One region of the Oceanobacillus sp. E9 genome, then DNA from elsewhere that is predicted to be linked to it. Evidence: predicted binding sites of a transcription regulator. Region 1 holds the regulator's gene; each other region holds the start of a gene.
The links. Region 1 encodes LexA, which represses DNA repair genes until DNA is damaged. Its sites were predicted from a motif close to CGAACATATGTTCG; they were not measured.

Region 2: AQ616_RS09585 (YhjD family protein) is a predicted target of LexA. The motif match lies at 3,015-3,028, and genes of this name have one in related genera.
Region 3: recA (recombinase RecA) is a predicted target of LexA. The motif match lies at 2,652-2,665, and genes of this name have one in related genera.

The regions. Positions count from the first base shown of each region.
Region 1 is NZ_LSNA01000005.1:650,710-655,814, reverse strand. It holds gene AQ616_RS06985 (SLC13 family permease) at 1-134, shown strand, start outside; gene cysC (adenylyl-sulfate kinase) at 145-756, shown strand; partial or broken gene AQ616_RS19410 (potassium transporter TrkG) at 785-895, shown strand; gene AQ616_RS20045 (peptidoglycan DD-metalloendopeptidase family protein) at 1,045-1,884, shown strand; gene AQ616_RS06970 (manganese catalase) at 1,975-2,805, opposite strand; gene AQ616_RS06965 (hypothetical protein) at 3,150-3,410, opposite strand; gene lexA (transcriptional repressor LexA) at 3,567-4,190, opposite strand; gene AQ616_RS06955 (YneB family resolvase-like protein) at 4,475-5,105, shown strand, end outside.
Region 2 is NZ_LSNA01000007.1:2,410-7,514, reverse strand. It holds gene AQ616_RS09610 (MFS transporter) at 1-101, shown strand, start outside; gene AQ616_RS09605 (hypothetical protein) at 489-818, opposite strand; gene AQ616_RS09600 (replication-relaxation family protein) at 844-1,440, opposite strand; gene AQ616_RS09595 (FtsK/SpoIIIE domain-containing protein) at 1,382-2,506, opposite strand; gene AQ616_RS09590 (helix-turn-helix domain-containing protein) at 2,698-2,910, shown strand; gene AQ616_RS09585 (YhjD family protein) at 3,213-3,605, shown strand; gene AQ616_RS09580 (hypothetical protein) at 3,624-4,058, shown strand; gene AQ616_RS09575 (hypothetical protein) at 4,443-4,634, shown strand; gene AQ616_RS19620 (hypothetical protein) at 4,627-4,782, shown strand.
Region 3 is NZ_LSNA01000007.1:778,176-783,280, reverse strand. It holds gene rny (ribonuclease Y) at 1-1,220, opposite strand, end outside; gene recA (recombinase RecA) at 1,541-2,584, opposite strand; gene AQ616_RS13460 (competence/damage-inducible protein A) at 2,743-4,005, opposite strand; gene pgsA (CDP-diacylglycerol--glycerol-3-phosphate 3-phosphatidyltransferase) at 4,005-4,583, opposite strand; gene AQ616_RS13450 (helix-turn-helix domain-containing protein) at 4,836-5,105, opposite strand, start outside.

The sequences.
Region 1 (5,105 bases):
TCGGCTATCAAACAAATATGATTGTATATGGCCCTGGAGGCTATAGATTTATAGACTATCTAAAAATAGGGACACCACTCAGTCTGATAGTGATGGTTTTGACTGTTAGCATTGTCATTTACTGGTGGTATTAGGAGGAAAACCATGAATAAATCTACTAATATCGTATGGCATCAATCCAGTGTAAAGAAAGCAGACAGAGAACATTTGAACAATCATAAAAGTGCTGTATTGTGGTTTACTGGATTATCGGGATCAGGTAAATCTACCTTATCTTCGGCATTGGAGAGTGAATTGTTTTCAATTGGGACACACACCTATCGTCTTGATGGGGATAATGTCCGGCATGGGTTAAATAAGAATCTTGGCTTCAGTCCGGAAGACCGGACAGAAAATATTCGTCGTATAGGAGAGGTTTCCAAATTGATGGTTGATGCGGGATTGATTACTTTGACAGCATTTATCTCTCCTTACCGGGAAGACAGGGATCGTGTAAGAGCAACTCTTGCACAAGGTGAATTCATTGAGATTTACGTGAAGTGTAGTCTAGATATATGTGAAGTTAGGGATCCGAAAGGGTTATACAAAAAAGTTCGTTTGGGTGAAATTAACAATTTCACTGGAATTGATGCTCCATATGAAGAACCACTTCATCCAGAAATTATAGTAGATACGGAAAATCAGACGCTGGAAGAATCCGTTCAAATGATTATTCAATATTTGAAAGAAAAGCAATACATCAAAGGCACGAGTTGAAAATGAAGCTTGTGTTTGCTAAAAGCGTTCTTCTGCATTTGGCACAGTGGGGTTATCCATGGGGTTTACTGCTGATTTAAGTGAAAGAGGAAAATTGTTATTATATATATTGATGTTAGCAGGAAGAATTGGAGAAATTCTAAAGGTAATATAGGCTGGAGATGTCTTTACCGGATAAATCATGTTAACAAAAGAGGAAAAAATAGACAATTTATTTAGGTGGCTAGTCCTGTCGGGCAAGTCACTTTTTTCATATAAATGGTAGAAAAGGGAGGAGAGTTATATTATATGCCATTTCGAGATTATAGAGTAACATCTAAGTTTGGTTATAGAAGAGATGTGTGGACAGGAATCGGATTCACTTTTCATACAGGGATAGACTTAGTTAAGTATCATAAAGCAAGTATTCAAGCATTTACAGATGGGGAAGTTATTTTTGCTGGTATGGGTAGAACTGGAACTGGTTTAGGCGGTTTTGGAAAAGTAGTACTTCTTCAGGATAAAAATAACCGAGGGCAATTATATGCTCATTTGGATAGTGTATCCGTACAGCGTGGTCAATATGTAAAGAAAGGGCAAGTAATAGGAGAACAAGGGGATACAGGAAAGACAACTGGTTCTCATTTGCACTATGAAGTGCGTAAAAAAGCTGAGACTCAACCTCCATACGGCTGGACCTCAGATAGGACGAATAACTGTTTAGATCCTACGAAATATTTACAAAACTATCGGGATAACAAGCATATTATTCAGGATATTCAGTCTGGGTTAAATACTAAATATCAAACAGGTTTATCCATAGACGGTATATCAGGTCCGTTAACAATTAAAGCAGCAATCAAAGGATATCAAATAGAATTAAATAAACAATTCAATGCAAAACTAAATGTTGATGGTATATGGGGGCAAAAAACAAAAGCCGCTACAGTTACAATAGCAAGTGGCGCTAAAGGAAATATTACCTGGATACTTCAAGCGATGCTTTATATTAAGGGAGAGAATCCAAAAGGATTAGATGGTATTTTTGGTACTAATACAAATAATGCAGTGAAATCTTTTCAACAAAAGGAAAGTATCCTCATTGATGGGAAAGCAGGAAAAGTTACTTGGGAGAAATTATTTTTATAAGTCTAAATTGTATTAATAAACATCAAAGTTTGGTGAATATTAACTTTGATGTTTATTAATTACATGTAATTTATTTTAAGTAGGGGTTTTCTACATTTTAGATGGGGGTGTATTGTAATATAGTGGAGGAGCTGGTGGTAATTTAGGTGCACTTCCCCAAAAAACGGGTTCACTTACATATTTATATTCTCCTCTTCCATCAAAACTTGGGCCATGTGCCCACCTACCTTTTTTACTTTCTTCGCCTTCTGAGAAATTAAATAGTGTATATGATACTTCTTGAAATTCTTTTGATCTAGGGAAAGTTGAAGGAACCACGATATCATTCTCACGTTCTTCGAGCTCTCGTATCGCAGCAAACCACTGATTTTGATGATATGTATCTCTTGCAATAAGAAAAGATAACATATCTCTTACACCTGGATCATCGGTCATATTATATAAGCGAGTGACTTGTAATCTTCCTTGTGACTCCGCAGTAAGGTTAGCACGAAAGTCCGCTAATAAATTCCCGCTGGAAATGATGAAATTTGCAGTCCATCGATTTCCATTGCTATCTGCTGGCATTGCTCCAAGTCCACTAACAATCGCATGTTGTGGGTTAGAACCCCCTAATATAGCTGCTAGAGCAGGATCTGTGTCATAAGCATTCTGCTGCGTCTCAAATGGTGCATCGTTTAATAACCTAGCTATCATTGTAGCTAACATTTCTACATGACCAATTTCTTCTGTTCCAATATCAAATAACAAATCACGATATTTAGGCTCTGCTCTACTGTTAAATCCCTGGAATAAATATTGCATCATTACACTAATTTCTCCATACTGTCCACCAAGTACCTCTTGTAATTTTCTAGCAAATACGGGATCAGGCCTACTTGGTTTTGCCTCGAATTGCAATTCTTTAAAATGATAAAACAATGCTTATTCCTCCCTCCATATAATAAACAATTAAGTATATGCAGATAAAAAGTCTAATATTCTATACTAAACACATTGTTACACAATAAATTTTAAGTATAAGGAGAAGTTGTATAAGATTAAAATATCTCTTTGAAAATAATTTGAATGTTGATACCGGTAGTCCAGTTTACTAGACGTTTAGTGTGGGAATTATAAAATAGAATTACTGAGCTAAATGTGTTTTATTACCATTGTTTCTGATTTTTAGAGGGAGATATTAATAACTTGCGGTAATTAAAAATAGTTTTTATATAGTTATTACAGTAATCTAACTTACTTATATTATTAGTTATTTAATAAATTCATAGAATGAATACGGTGATTTGGTACCATGTAGCCAAAGCGATTAATAATCCGGCAGATCCTAATTTTAGAATATTTTCTTTTGACTTAATTTTTTTAGTTTCGATTACTTCTAACGTAGTAACGATGATTAAGATTATACATAAGAAAGGTAATGTTAAAAAATCTACATACTTAGTTAGATAATATATCCCTAGAACCATTGCTATAAGGGCAGTTGGAATATAAAAACTTCGTCGTTGATAGAATTTATCTGACATTTCATTTCTCTCCTTTCATTTCTTAATATTATAATATTAGTTCATTTCTTAATATTATAATATTAGTGTAATTCTAGATTTATGTACAAACTATGCAGACAGATAAATTCTATCGATATAAAAAGAGTTTAGCTATAGAAAGCCAAACTCTTTTTATTAGAAAATATTTCGATATAGACCAATCACTTTTCCAAGAACTGTTACATTCTCATAAAATAAAGGTTCCATTGTAGCGTTTTCCGGTTGTAGTCGTATACGTTTTTCTTCTTTAAAAAATCGTTTTACTGTTGCTTCATTTTCCTCAGTCATTGCTACAACAATCTCTCCATTTAATGCTGTGTTTTGTTGTTTAACAATTACCATGTCTCCATCTAAAATGCCTGCCTCAATCATACTTTCACCATCAATTATAAGTACAAATACATTATCGTCTGGACCGGCACTCGAACTTGGAATTGGAACAAATTCTTCGATATTTTCAACCGCTGTAATTGGTATCCCTGCAGTAACTTTACCAATTACAGGTGCATAACGTGCTTCGTCTTTTGGAAGCTGTTGTTCCATTTCTGGATCAATAATTTCAATTGCTCTTGGCTTAGTAGGATCTCTTCGTATGTATCCTTTGTTTTCTAACCTTTCTAAATGCCCGTGAACAGTTGAGCTGGAAGCGAGTCCAACTGCTACAGCAATTTCTCGAACTGATGGTGGATATCCTTTTAACTTTACTTCGCTTTTAATAAAGTCAAAAATCATTTGTTGTCTTTTTGATAGTTTCGTCATCAAACGTTCACCTCTAGCATAGGTTTTTATTAATGATAGTTTATCATTTTACTATTAAATAAGCAAACACTCGTTCTAATTTTTATTGACAAGATCATATGTTCGGTATATACTTTGAATCAAATAGGAACAATTGTTCGATAAACGGATGAAAGGAGCTTTTAATTATGCTGAAGAAAATTACTAGAACCGATGCATTCTATGTGATAGCATTTGCTTTAGCGCTCGCTTTTTTATATTTCTCTATGGTAACGAGCGGTTAATTAAACAGGAGGAAGTTAGGATTGAAAGCAGTAGTATATTGTCGAGTCAGCACGGATAAACATACACAAGAGTCTTCCCTTATACGCCAACGGGAGGAATTGCAATCATTAGCAAACAAGCTAAACTTTACGGTTATTGATTGTATTGAAGAGCAGGCAAGCGGGTACGATATCGAACGAGAAGGACTCTTTCAACTTCTCGAATATTTTTCAAGTAAAGAAGCGGATTGTTTATGTATTCAAGATGAAACTCGTTTAGGTAGAGGGAATACAAAAATTGCACTTTTTCATCAATTAGCTAAGCTAAATATCCCTATATATACTGTAGCTCACGAAGGTGAATTGGTACTGAATGAAGCCGATTCGATGGTATTACAAATTGTTGGAATTGTAGAAGAATATCAGAGAAAAATTCAAAATATGAAAATAAGAAGAGGAATGCGAAGAGCAGTACGTGAAGGATATCGACCTGAAAAAAATTTAAAACAAATTAATCAGTCTCCTGGTAGAGATCGAACGGAAGTGCCCATTGAAGAAATTGTTCGATTGCGGCAGAATGGGTTAACATTTAATGAAATTACAAAGGTGCTCAATGGTTTAGATTATAACGTTTCAAAAGCTACTGTACACCGTAGATATCAAGAATATCAAA
Region 2 (5,105 bases), on a different contig from region 1:
AATTTGGTTCACGTAATGTTTTAGGGATATCCGCAACCGGATTAGCAATTTGTGCAATTTGGCTTTTTCTCTCACCTATTCGAAAAGTTAAAATTGATTAACCTATGTAGAAATAAACTAAACTATGATTACCGAATAATTCTATTAATTATAAAAGAAATAAATACTAACCAATAATATCTATAAAACCCAGACCAAATAAAAGAAGACGAACTAGAAAAGTTCGCCTTCAACCTGAAAGAGGTATTCTGAACCAAAACAAAATCAGCATGTTTCAAAATCCTCATATTTAATTCTTTCATCATCCCCATACAAAGGGTGGCTTATTAACCAATAGAACCTTCCATTTCTATTATCATATAGGGAAATCGTTGATTTTATATGATGTTAATGCAGTTAAATCAACATTTCTGCAATTTATGAAATTGATTGAATTGGAAATTAGAAATATATCGTTATCATTTTAGTTATCATAAATCAATTTTCTCTTAATTATTTCTTGCATTCTCCACTTCATCCATAAACTTACCAAACTTACCCTTTTCTTTTTGGCTCGCAACTTCTTGATGGTTATCACCGGTTAATTTCATTAATGTATCTTTTTGAACTTGTAACAAACGAATAATTTCAGCAAATCCAAACATCATAATCCCACTAATTATTCCTGCACCGATCCAAGTAAATAATACTGTATAGTTCTTTTCCGTTAAATAATCATAACCAGCTAGCGGAGTTTCATAAGATATAAATCCTAAAACAATTCCACCTAGTATCGCTAATCCACCTACTACAAATAAAGTAGTTGCTATTTTATTCAACTAATTCCCCTCCATATCTTTTTACCTACATGTTACCATATATTTCATATTTGATGGACGACTTTTCACAAAGTTCTTTTAACCTTTTTTTACGAGTTAATGATAATGTATACCATATCAATGTTGGTCTATGGTTGTATTGTTGGTGAATGACATATGAGAGATCTTTGTACTTTAGTATCTTATCTTTATTAGTGGACATGGTCTGTTGATTATCTATTTCAATGAAGTAAAACTCTCCATTTCGTTTAAATGTTGCATCTGGTATTAGTTTATTTTCACCCCAGGTAACAGGACGTTCTTTCTTCCAATCTTTAGGCATCCCTAACTTAATATAAAGATCATTACGCATTAATGCGTGGGCGACTTCCTTCTTATTTAATTGTCCTTGATTTGAACCGATTAATTGCTTACCTCTATTGGACAGATAATATATTTTCTTTTCCAGTCGTGCAGATAGTAATAATTTATCTTTTTCCATCCTGGCAAGTATGCGTTGTGCATTACGATCACCACCAAGATTATTTATGATTTGTAATTGTTCTCTTGTGGCATACGTCAATTTATCCAAACTCAACAGTATCTGTTCGTCTCTCTGCTGTCTTTGTAGTTGAGCTAACATATTCCTTAAACCTCCCTTTTATCTCATTGTCACTTACATATGGCACTTGAATTAATTGTTTATCAGAAGTACGATATATTGCCCTTCCTTTAACATTAATATCTTGTGCACCTTGTTCATCAATGGATATTCTTGAAGCCAACTCTGTAGGTACACGAAAACTTATTTTACAGTCCGCATTTTGCTTTATTTGACGTGGTAAAGTATCAGCAGTTGGATATTGAGTAGCAAACACTAAACAATAACCTAACGCACCAGACACCCTTGCTATATTGGATATAGCGTATTGGCAGTAATCCATCTTTTTCCGTACCTCTTTATCCATAAATTTATGCGGTAATAGCTCTGCTCCCTCATCCACAATAATAAATTTTCTGCGCTTGATATTGGTATTCAATACATTGTTATATCCTTTTTGCTTGAAATGAGCCATATCTAATTCAATATCTACTGATAAGTCCTTTAATAAGTCATAGGCTTGTAATGGACTACTCGCCACCTTTTTGACTTGCTTGTAATTATGCTGACTAAATTCCAATCCTCCTTTTAGATCAATAATGTAAAACTCCACATCATCAGGATTAGAATAAATCAAATGAGATAAAATCAGTTTTAACAATACAGTTTTACCCTGTCTAGTCATCCCTGCTATAGTCATGTGTGGTATCTTATCAAAATCATGCATTACTGGACCATCTAATGATTGACCAATAGGTAAAGTCCACCCATCTGATTTCAACCAATTGTAAGCAATATTAGTTGGTATTCGATTCTTATATACTTTAATGTGCAGCTTAGTCTTAGCAAATGTTATTTTAACTGGTTTATTTAATACCTTTTCAAGTACCTGTAATTTATCATCGTCCACAAGTCCATGCGGTACATGGTAGCTATATAAAGTGTAGTCATCAGTACGATGTGTTTTAAAATGCTTCGGTTCATAGTCTTTTGTTTTATAGTTTAAATTGCGGAATGTATGCTTAATTTTATCTTTATCTGATTTGTTCCATTTTGTAGCTGCATAAAGAGTAAAAGCAGACAAACACCCTCCTATAAGTAATTCCATATTCGCACCCCCTATTCGTACGTATATACGCTTTGGTGTTCGTAGTGTTACCTATTCGTGCGTATATTCGTTTGTTGATATATCTATATGTATCAGTTCTAAAAATGATTCCATTTTTGTGTCATAAAAATAAAACTAATATGGTGAAGGAAATGAAATAATAATGGAGAATTATATACATAGGTGATGATATGAAAATAAGAAGTAACATTGATTACTGGATAGATAAAAGTGGGTATAAGAAAAAGTGGATTGCAGGTAAATTAGGAGTAAGTCAAAATGCTTTATCTAGATGGATTAACAATCGAGGAATGCCTTCAGTAGAAAAACTCTTTATGTTAGCTAAAGTGTTAAACTGTAAAGTAGACGACCTATACACTTATGAGGATGATATTGAAGTATAAAAAAAGACCCCGTTGCAATAACGGGGCGTATTCACATCTAATCTACAAAAGGGGTAGTAGTTAGCTTGTATAATATTTATACTACAATATATCTCGACAAAAAGCAAACATTTGTTCTAATATTATGTTATGTTTAATTATGAAGTTATCATATAGATATCGTATTATATTTTTAAACTTATGAAGATAATTAATGGAGGTATATAGTTATGGAAGGTTCATGGATTGTTATTGCAATCGCGGTTGCAGTAGCACTAGGATTATTTGATTCAAAGAAAAAGAAAAAAGATGATGGTGATTAAATGAATGATCTTGTACTAAAATACATATGTATGCCATTAGCGATTAACACACTGAAACACAACGAAAAATTATACGATCAAGATAAATTTAAAATCGTACCTCCTTATTTAGATTTGCATGAATCATTAATTAAAGCCATTGAAAAAGATTTCCGACAACTGAAAAGCGATATGTATAGTAAATACCATTTAGATATACGAAAAGTATCAAATAATACTTACACTATTAATAAGGAAGAAAGAGAATTTTCATCAGAAGAATTAAGAGAAGGAACAAAAAATGTTATTCAGTCTTATATGTATGGAGAAAATATGATTGAGATTGAACATAAGGATATATCTTTAGAAACGAGGTATATACCACCAGATGTGGATAGAGAGGATAATAGATAAACAAAGAGGTGAAAAAACTTGGATTTTTTGAATGCAGTGTTACCTTTAATTGGGGTTGTGGTAGGTGGTATAATTACTTATCTTACACAAACTAAACATCATAAGGACAATGAGTTGAAGAAAGAAAGGTCAGATAAATTAAGAGCATATAATGAAATTTTGCGTTTAGAAGCATATTCACCTCTTATATATCCGACACATCATTATGAACAGAAAGAATTTGCTTGGAAATTATATGAGAAAAACTCAAGAAACATTCTATTTAAGAATTTACATTTATTTGATGAAGAGATTATAAAAAGAGTCTTAAAGATAGATGGGATTTTTCAAAAAATTGAGGCAGTTGGAATTGATGAAGATGAATTAGATAGTGTAATTTTATTTGACAATTACAATGAAATAATTAAATACATAATTAAAGATTATGAGAATCTTATAAAAAGCCCCGATTAAGTGGGGTTTTTTTAATGAAAAAAGTTGATAATTATTAAAATATGCTTGCAATTATATACTATCGATAGTATAATTAAAGTATAGAGAGGAGGGAGGAAGTGTTAGAAGGTCTTACTAAAACAATAGAAGCGATAGCAACGTTAATCACGGCTACCGCTTCACTTATTACAGCATTAGTTGCCTATAAAATATCCAAAAAGGATAAAGAATAGGTAACGAAAACAGTAAGGAGCCACTAACTCCTTACTGTTACTATAACAGTTTAGAAAGGGGTTTTCAATATGGCGTTCATATTAGCACTATCCTCTTTTATCATTTCTTTATGTGTATTATTTATAGTTTTAAAAAAGAGAAAATAAATAAATGACCTTCTAACATGATTTTATGGATAAAAATAATCAGACGAAAGCCAATAAAAAATGGCAAGAGAAGAACAGAGAGCACACAAGGTATTTAAGAAACCGATCAACTGCACGAAATTTCATTAAAAAACAAGCAACATTAGAAGATATTGAAGAACTTGAAATACTTTTAGAAGAACGACAATATAATCTCAAGGAGGATAACGATGAATAAATATTATGTAATGTACAATTCAAATGATGCTATTTGGTGCTGGGAAAAAGAAGCTTTTGAAAAAATGACTATGGGATGGAAATTGCATGCTATTGCTCACAGTGAAGAACAGGCGAATGAACTAACAGAGGAAGCTTGTTATTTGTAAAATACTTGGATAACATCTTAATAAAAAAGTCCCACTAAAAATAGTGGGAAGAAAAAAGAATTTTTAGAAATAAACACCATAGGTACATTGTATCTATATCTTTTTCTATTTTCAATGGTTTTAATATTTTTAAGTCAATAAAATTGTATGTGGCTTAGCCGAAGCTAAGCGTTAAATAATTTCCCAAGACCCTTAGATAAAAATCCCCTAGTGAAAATATCACTAGGGAACCACGTTGTGAGTTAACCCATCCACAAGTTAACTCTTAATAACATGTTACTGTATATTGTGTTCTTATGTAAAGACATTTGATAATATGTAAA
Region 3 (5,105 bases), on a different contig from region 1:
TGGTGGGAAGCAATTGAATTAATCACGACTTCGTGTTCATTATACTTCATTGCTAGCTCTTTACCGATTTCAACATGACTTCCTTCTACTTCATGGTCGATAGCTTTACCTATATCATGTAGTAGACCAGCTCTTCTAGCTAATGTCACATCTTCTCCTAGCTCAGCCGCTAACAATCCTGACAAGTAAGCAACTTCCGCTGAGTGCTTCAGTCCGTTCTGACCATAGCTTGTACGATATTTTAGACGACCTAAGATTTTCACTAAATCCGGATGCAAGCCGTGAACTCCTACTTCAAAAGTAGTTTCCTCACCTACTTCTCGAATATATTCGTCCACTTCGCGTCTAGATTTCTCAACCATTTCTTCGATACGTGCTGGGTGTATTCTACCATCTTGCACGAGCTTCTCTAATGCCATACGAGCAATTTCACGTCGAATTGGATCGAAACCGGAGAGTATAACTGCTTCTGGAGTATCATCTATAATTAAATCAATTCCAGTTAAGGTTTCTAGAGTTCGTATGTTTCTACCTTCACGACCAATGATACGACCTTTCATTTCATCATTCGGCAAATTAACAACAGAAACCGTTGTCTCAGCAACATGGTCTGCAGCACATCGCTGTAAGGCAAGAGATAAAATGTTTTTGGCTTTTTTATCAGCTTCCTCTTTTGCACGTGTTTCAGACTCTTTAATCATTACTGCTGATTCGTGCTGTACCTCTTTTTCGATACGCTCTAAAATAATCTGTTTCGCCTGTTCAGAAGTATATCCTGAAATGCGCTCAAGCTCAGTTTGCTGCTCGTCTTTCATAGCTTCCACTTTGCTTTTCATTTCTTCAATTTGTTGTTGTTGTTCGGTTAGAGATTGTTCTTTACTCTCTAAACTCGACTCACGTTTGTCTAAGGTTTCACCTTTTCGGTCCAGATTCTCTTCTTTTTGCATCAGACGATTTTCTTGCTTCTGAGCTTCCATACGGCGCTCTCTTATTTCATCCTCCGCTTGTTGACGGAATTTATGATTTTCATCTTTTGCTTCAAGAAGCGCTTCTTTCTTGGCGGCATCTGCATTTCTGTGTGCTTCTTCGACAATTTGCTTTGCAAGTCTCTCCGCACTAGAGATCTTTGCTTCTGCAATAGATCTGCGTACCAGATAACCAACAACAATACCGACGATCAGAGCAAGCAAAATGGAGATGACGACGATAACGATGTCCATGATTTCACCTCCTATTGCCTATAAAATTGTACATTTCATATGTGTCGGCATGTAACATTTTCTAAATGCATCAAATATTAATTTCATAATGGATATTATAAAATTATACACTTCTAATATTAATTCTCAATTGGTTGAATGTCAAGGAATCGCCGGAAATAATATCCATGTTGCCAAGCTCTTCTGAATATTGAAATCAAAGAAATCACAAATATAGAACAAAGACGCAAACGCCCGTTATCCACAGCACACAAATTTTATAAAAAAACCCTAAGACCATTTGTTTATGATCTTAGAGTTTTATACAAGCCGGACTATGTTTATTTTAAATCAAGACTCTCTTGAGAAGGTTCTTCTTCCGTCTTATCTTCATCCACTTTATCTAGCTCATAATGCTGACGAATAGACTGATGGATTTCAGTTAATACTTCTTCATTTTCTTTTAGATATTGTTTTGCATTTTCACGGCCTTGTCCTAGACGATCATTATTATAGGAATACCAAGCACCGCTTTTCACAACGATATCTAGATCAGAACCAATATCTAACACTTCTCCCTCTTTAGAAATCCCTTTTCCGTACATAATATCCACTTCAGCTTGTTTAAACGGTGGGGCAACTTTATTTTTCACAACTTTAATTCGTGCTTTATTTCCTACCGCATCATTACCAAGCTTCAATGTTTCTGCTCTTCTTACTTCTAAACGTACTGAAGAATAGAATTTTAATGCTCTACCACCAGGTGTTGTTTCTGGATTTCCGAACATAACACCGACTTTTTCCCGGATTTGGTTAATAAATATTGCCGTTGTTTTTGACTTATTTATCGCTCCAGATAATTTACGTAAAGCTTGTGACATTAAACGTGCTTGTAAACCGACATGAGAATCTCCCATTTCACCTTCAATTTCAGCTTTTGGTACAAGCGCAGCTACAGAGTCAACTACGATAATATCTACAGCTCCACTTCGAACAAGTGCCTCTGCAATTTCTAGAGCTTGTTCTCCTGTATCTGGTTGAGATAATAGTAATTCATCAATATTTACACCCAAAGCTTTCGCATATACTGGATCAAGAGCATGCTCTGCATCTATAAATGCCGCTTGTCCACCTTGTTTTTGTGCTTCAGCAATAGCGTGAAGTGCAACGGTTGTTTTACCTGAGGACTCCGGACCATATATTTCGACTACACGACCACGAGGATAACCACCGATACCTAAGGCAACATCTAATGCTAATGATCCACTCGGGATAGTAGCGATTTTTGGAATTTCATTTTCCCCCATTTTCATAATGGAACCTTTACCAAATTGCTTCTCTATTTGTCTTAAAGCCATATCTAACGCTTGTTTTCTATCACTCAAAGAAACTACCTCCTTCACATATCTGTATCTATCATACAATGTTTTTATGTATTTAACAAGAAAAAAACGAATGGATGTTCTTATTTTTTAATAATCTATTTATAATCAAATATAGAAAAAAGCTATAAAAATAGTTTAGTAAATATAGATTTCTACTATTAACTCTTAATACTTTTATTTTTTAAATATTGATATATAATTTCAAATCCTTTTAAACAAGCTCTATCCCGTATATGATTTCTATTTCCAGTAAAGTTAAATTTTTTAGAAACAACCACTTCATCATCATCTACTAGTGAGATATAGACTGTACCGACTGGTTTCCCTTCTTGTTCATTCGGTCCTGCTATTCCAGTAAATGAAATCCCTAAATTTGTTTGCATTTTTCGAGAAACATTTGATGCCATTATATCTGAACATGCATGGCTAACCACACCATGAGAATCTATAGTTTCACTAGGAATTTCTAACACTTCTTTTTTGATACGGGTCTGGTAAGTTATATAACTACCTGCAAACACATTCGAAGCTCCAGACACAGATACAATTTTTTGAGAAAACATTCCGCCGGTAATACTTTCTGCTGCACTAATTGAATAACCTAAATGTTTTAGTTGTTGAACAACTACCTCTTCTATTGACTCATCATCCTCACCAAAACAAAACTCTCCAATTCTTGCTAAAATTAGTGTTTTTGTTTGTTCTAACATTTCTACTGCTTCTTGTTTTGTTTCTCCACTTGCAGTTAGACGAATGACAACGGCTTGATCTTGTGCAAGTGGAGCAATGGTTGGATTAGTTTGCTTTTCAATTAAGTCTGATAATGCATGCTCTAATGCTGATTCACCGATACCACTAAATTTTAGGGCAACGGATTGTATAATTCGTTGTTTACCAGTTAATGTCTCTAAAAATGGAAATAGTTCCTCTTGCGAAATATGTTTCATCTCACGAGGCACTCCCGGTAAAAAGAACCAATGGCAAGATTGATAATGAACGTACATTCCAGGTGCCATTCCTGCGTTATTTGTTAATACTGTAGACCCTTCAAATACACGAGCCTGTTTTCGGTTATTTGGTGTCATCGTTTGTCCGCGTTTTTGAAAGAATGTCTCTATTTTTTCCATGCTTTTTTGATCTTCAACTAATGCTAATCCTGTCATCTGTTGGAATCCTTCACGAGTAAGGTCATCCGCAGTCGGTCCAAGCCCACCTGTAACAATGACAATATCAGAACGCGATTGAGCAAGCTCGAAAGCCTGCTCAACTCGTCCTAGATTATCTCCTACTACTGTGTGATTGTATATATTAATACCATAAGAAGCTAATTTTTCGGATAACCATTGTGCATTTGTATTCGCTATTTGACCTAATAACAGTTCTGTTCCAACCGCGACTATTTCAGCTTGATAATTTTTCATTATTTTGAATCCCTCATCACATGCCAGTTTTTAACAAAATAGTCAACTCCCGAGATAATAGTGAAAATTAATGCAAGATAAAGCATGATTATTCCAAAAGGAAAATCAATATAAGAAAATGGGAAATTATGTAGTAATAATACTGCGATCGCAATCATTTGTGTTGCAGTTTTTAATTTACCCATACTTCCTGCTGCAAGGACGATTCCTTCACCAGCAGCCACTAGTCTTAAACCAGTTACAGCTAATTCTCTACTTATTATAATGATGACTATCCATGCCGGAGCAATTTCCATTTCCACTAATAGTATCAGTGCTGCAGATACTAATAACTTATCTGCAAGTGGATCCATAAATTTTCCTAAGTTCGTAACTAATTGATGTTTTCTAGCGTAGTAACCATCAACCCAATCCGTAGCAGCTGCAATAATAAAAATCAGTGCTGCTAGAAAATGGGTAACTGGTAATTCAGTACTTCCAATATCCCAAGCCCCCCAAGGAAAAGGAATAGATAATAATAATATAAAAATTGGAATCATTAATATTCTGGAAAACGTTAACTTATTTGGTAAATTCATTCTGTCTACCTCCATCTTTTAATTACTAAATACAGAGGCTGGGACAAAAGAATTAATCAAAAGATAAATCGAAATAAAGTATTTTGAAAAGCTTCTTCAGAAATATGCTTCGCTAGTACAATCGGTGATTCTCCGTTTGCTTAAGCAATCCCGCGGTCCTCACAAGAGTCTGCGTATATTTCTTAAAATTTCTCAAAATAACATTCGTCTTTTGACCAAATCTTTTAGCTATGTCCCAGCCTCTTTCTACGATTAATTAAACTGAATTTCTAATTTTTGGTGTACGGTAGACATGTCTACTGGATATTCTATTTCTGTTCCGTTAATAGAGATGGTTACGGCTGGCGCATATCCAACATTTAATGAAATAGAATCAAAATCAGAAGCGTCCCATTCTTGAGGAGCTGCTTCAGCGTTGAAGACACTACTAAATAAAGATTCACCACTTCCACTTGTAACCTCTAACCACGATTCCTCGCCATCGCCAGTTACATCTACAGAAACAGTAACTTCATCACCGTA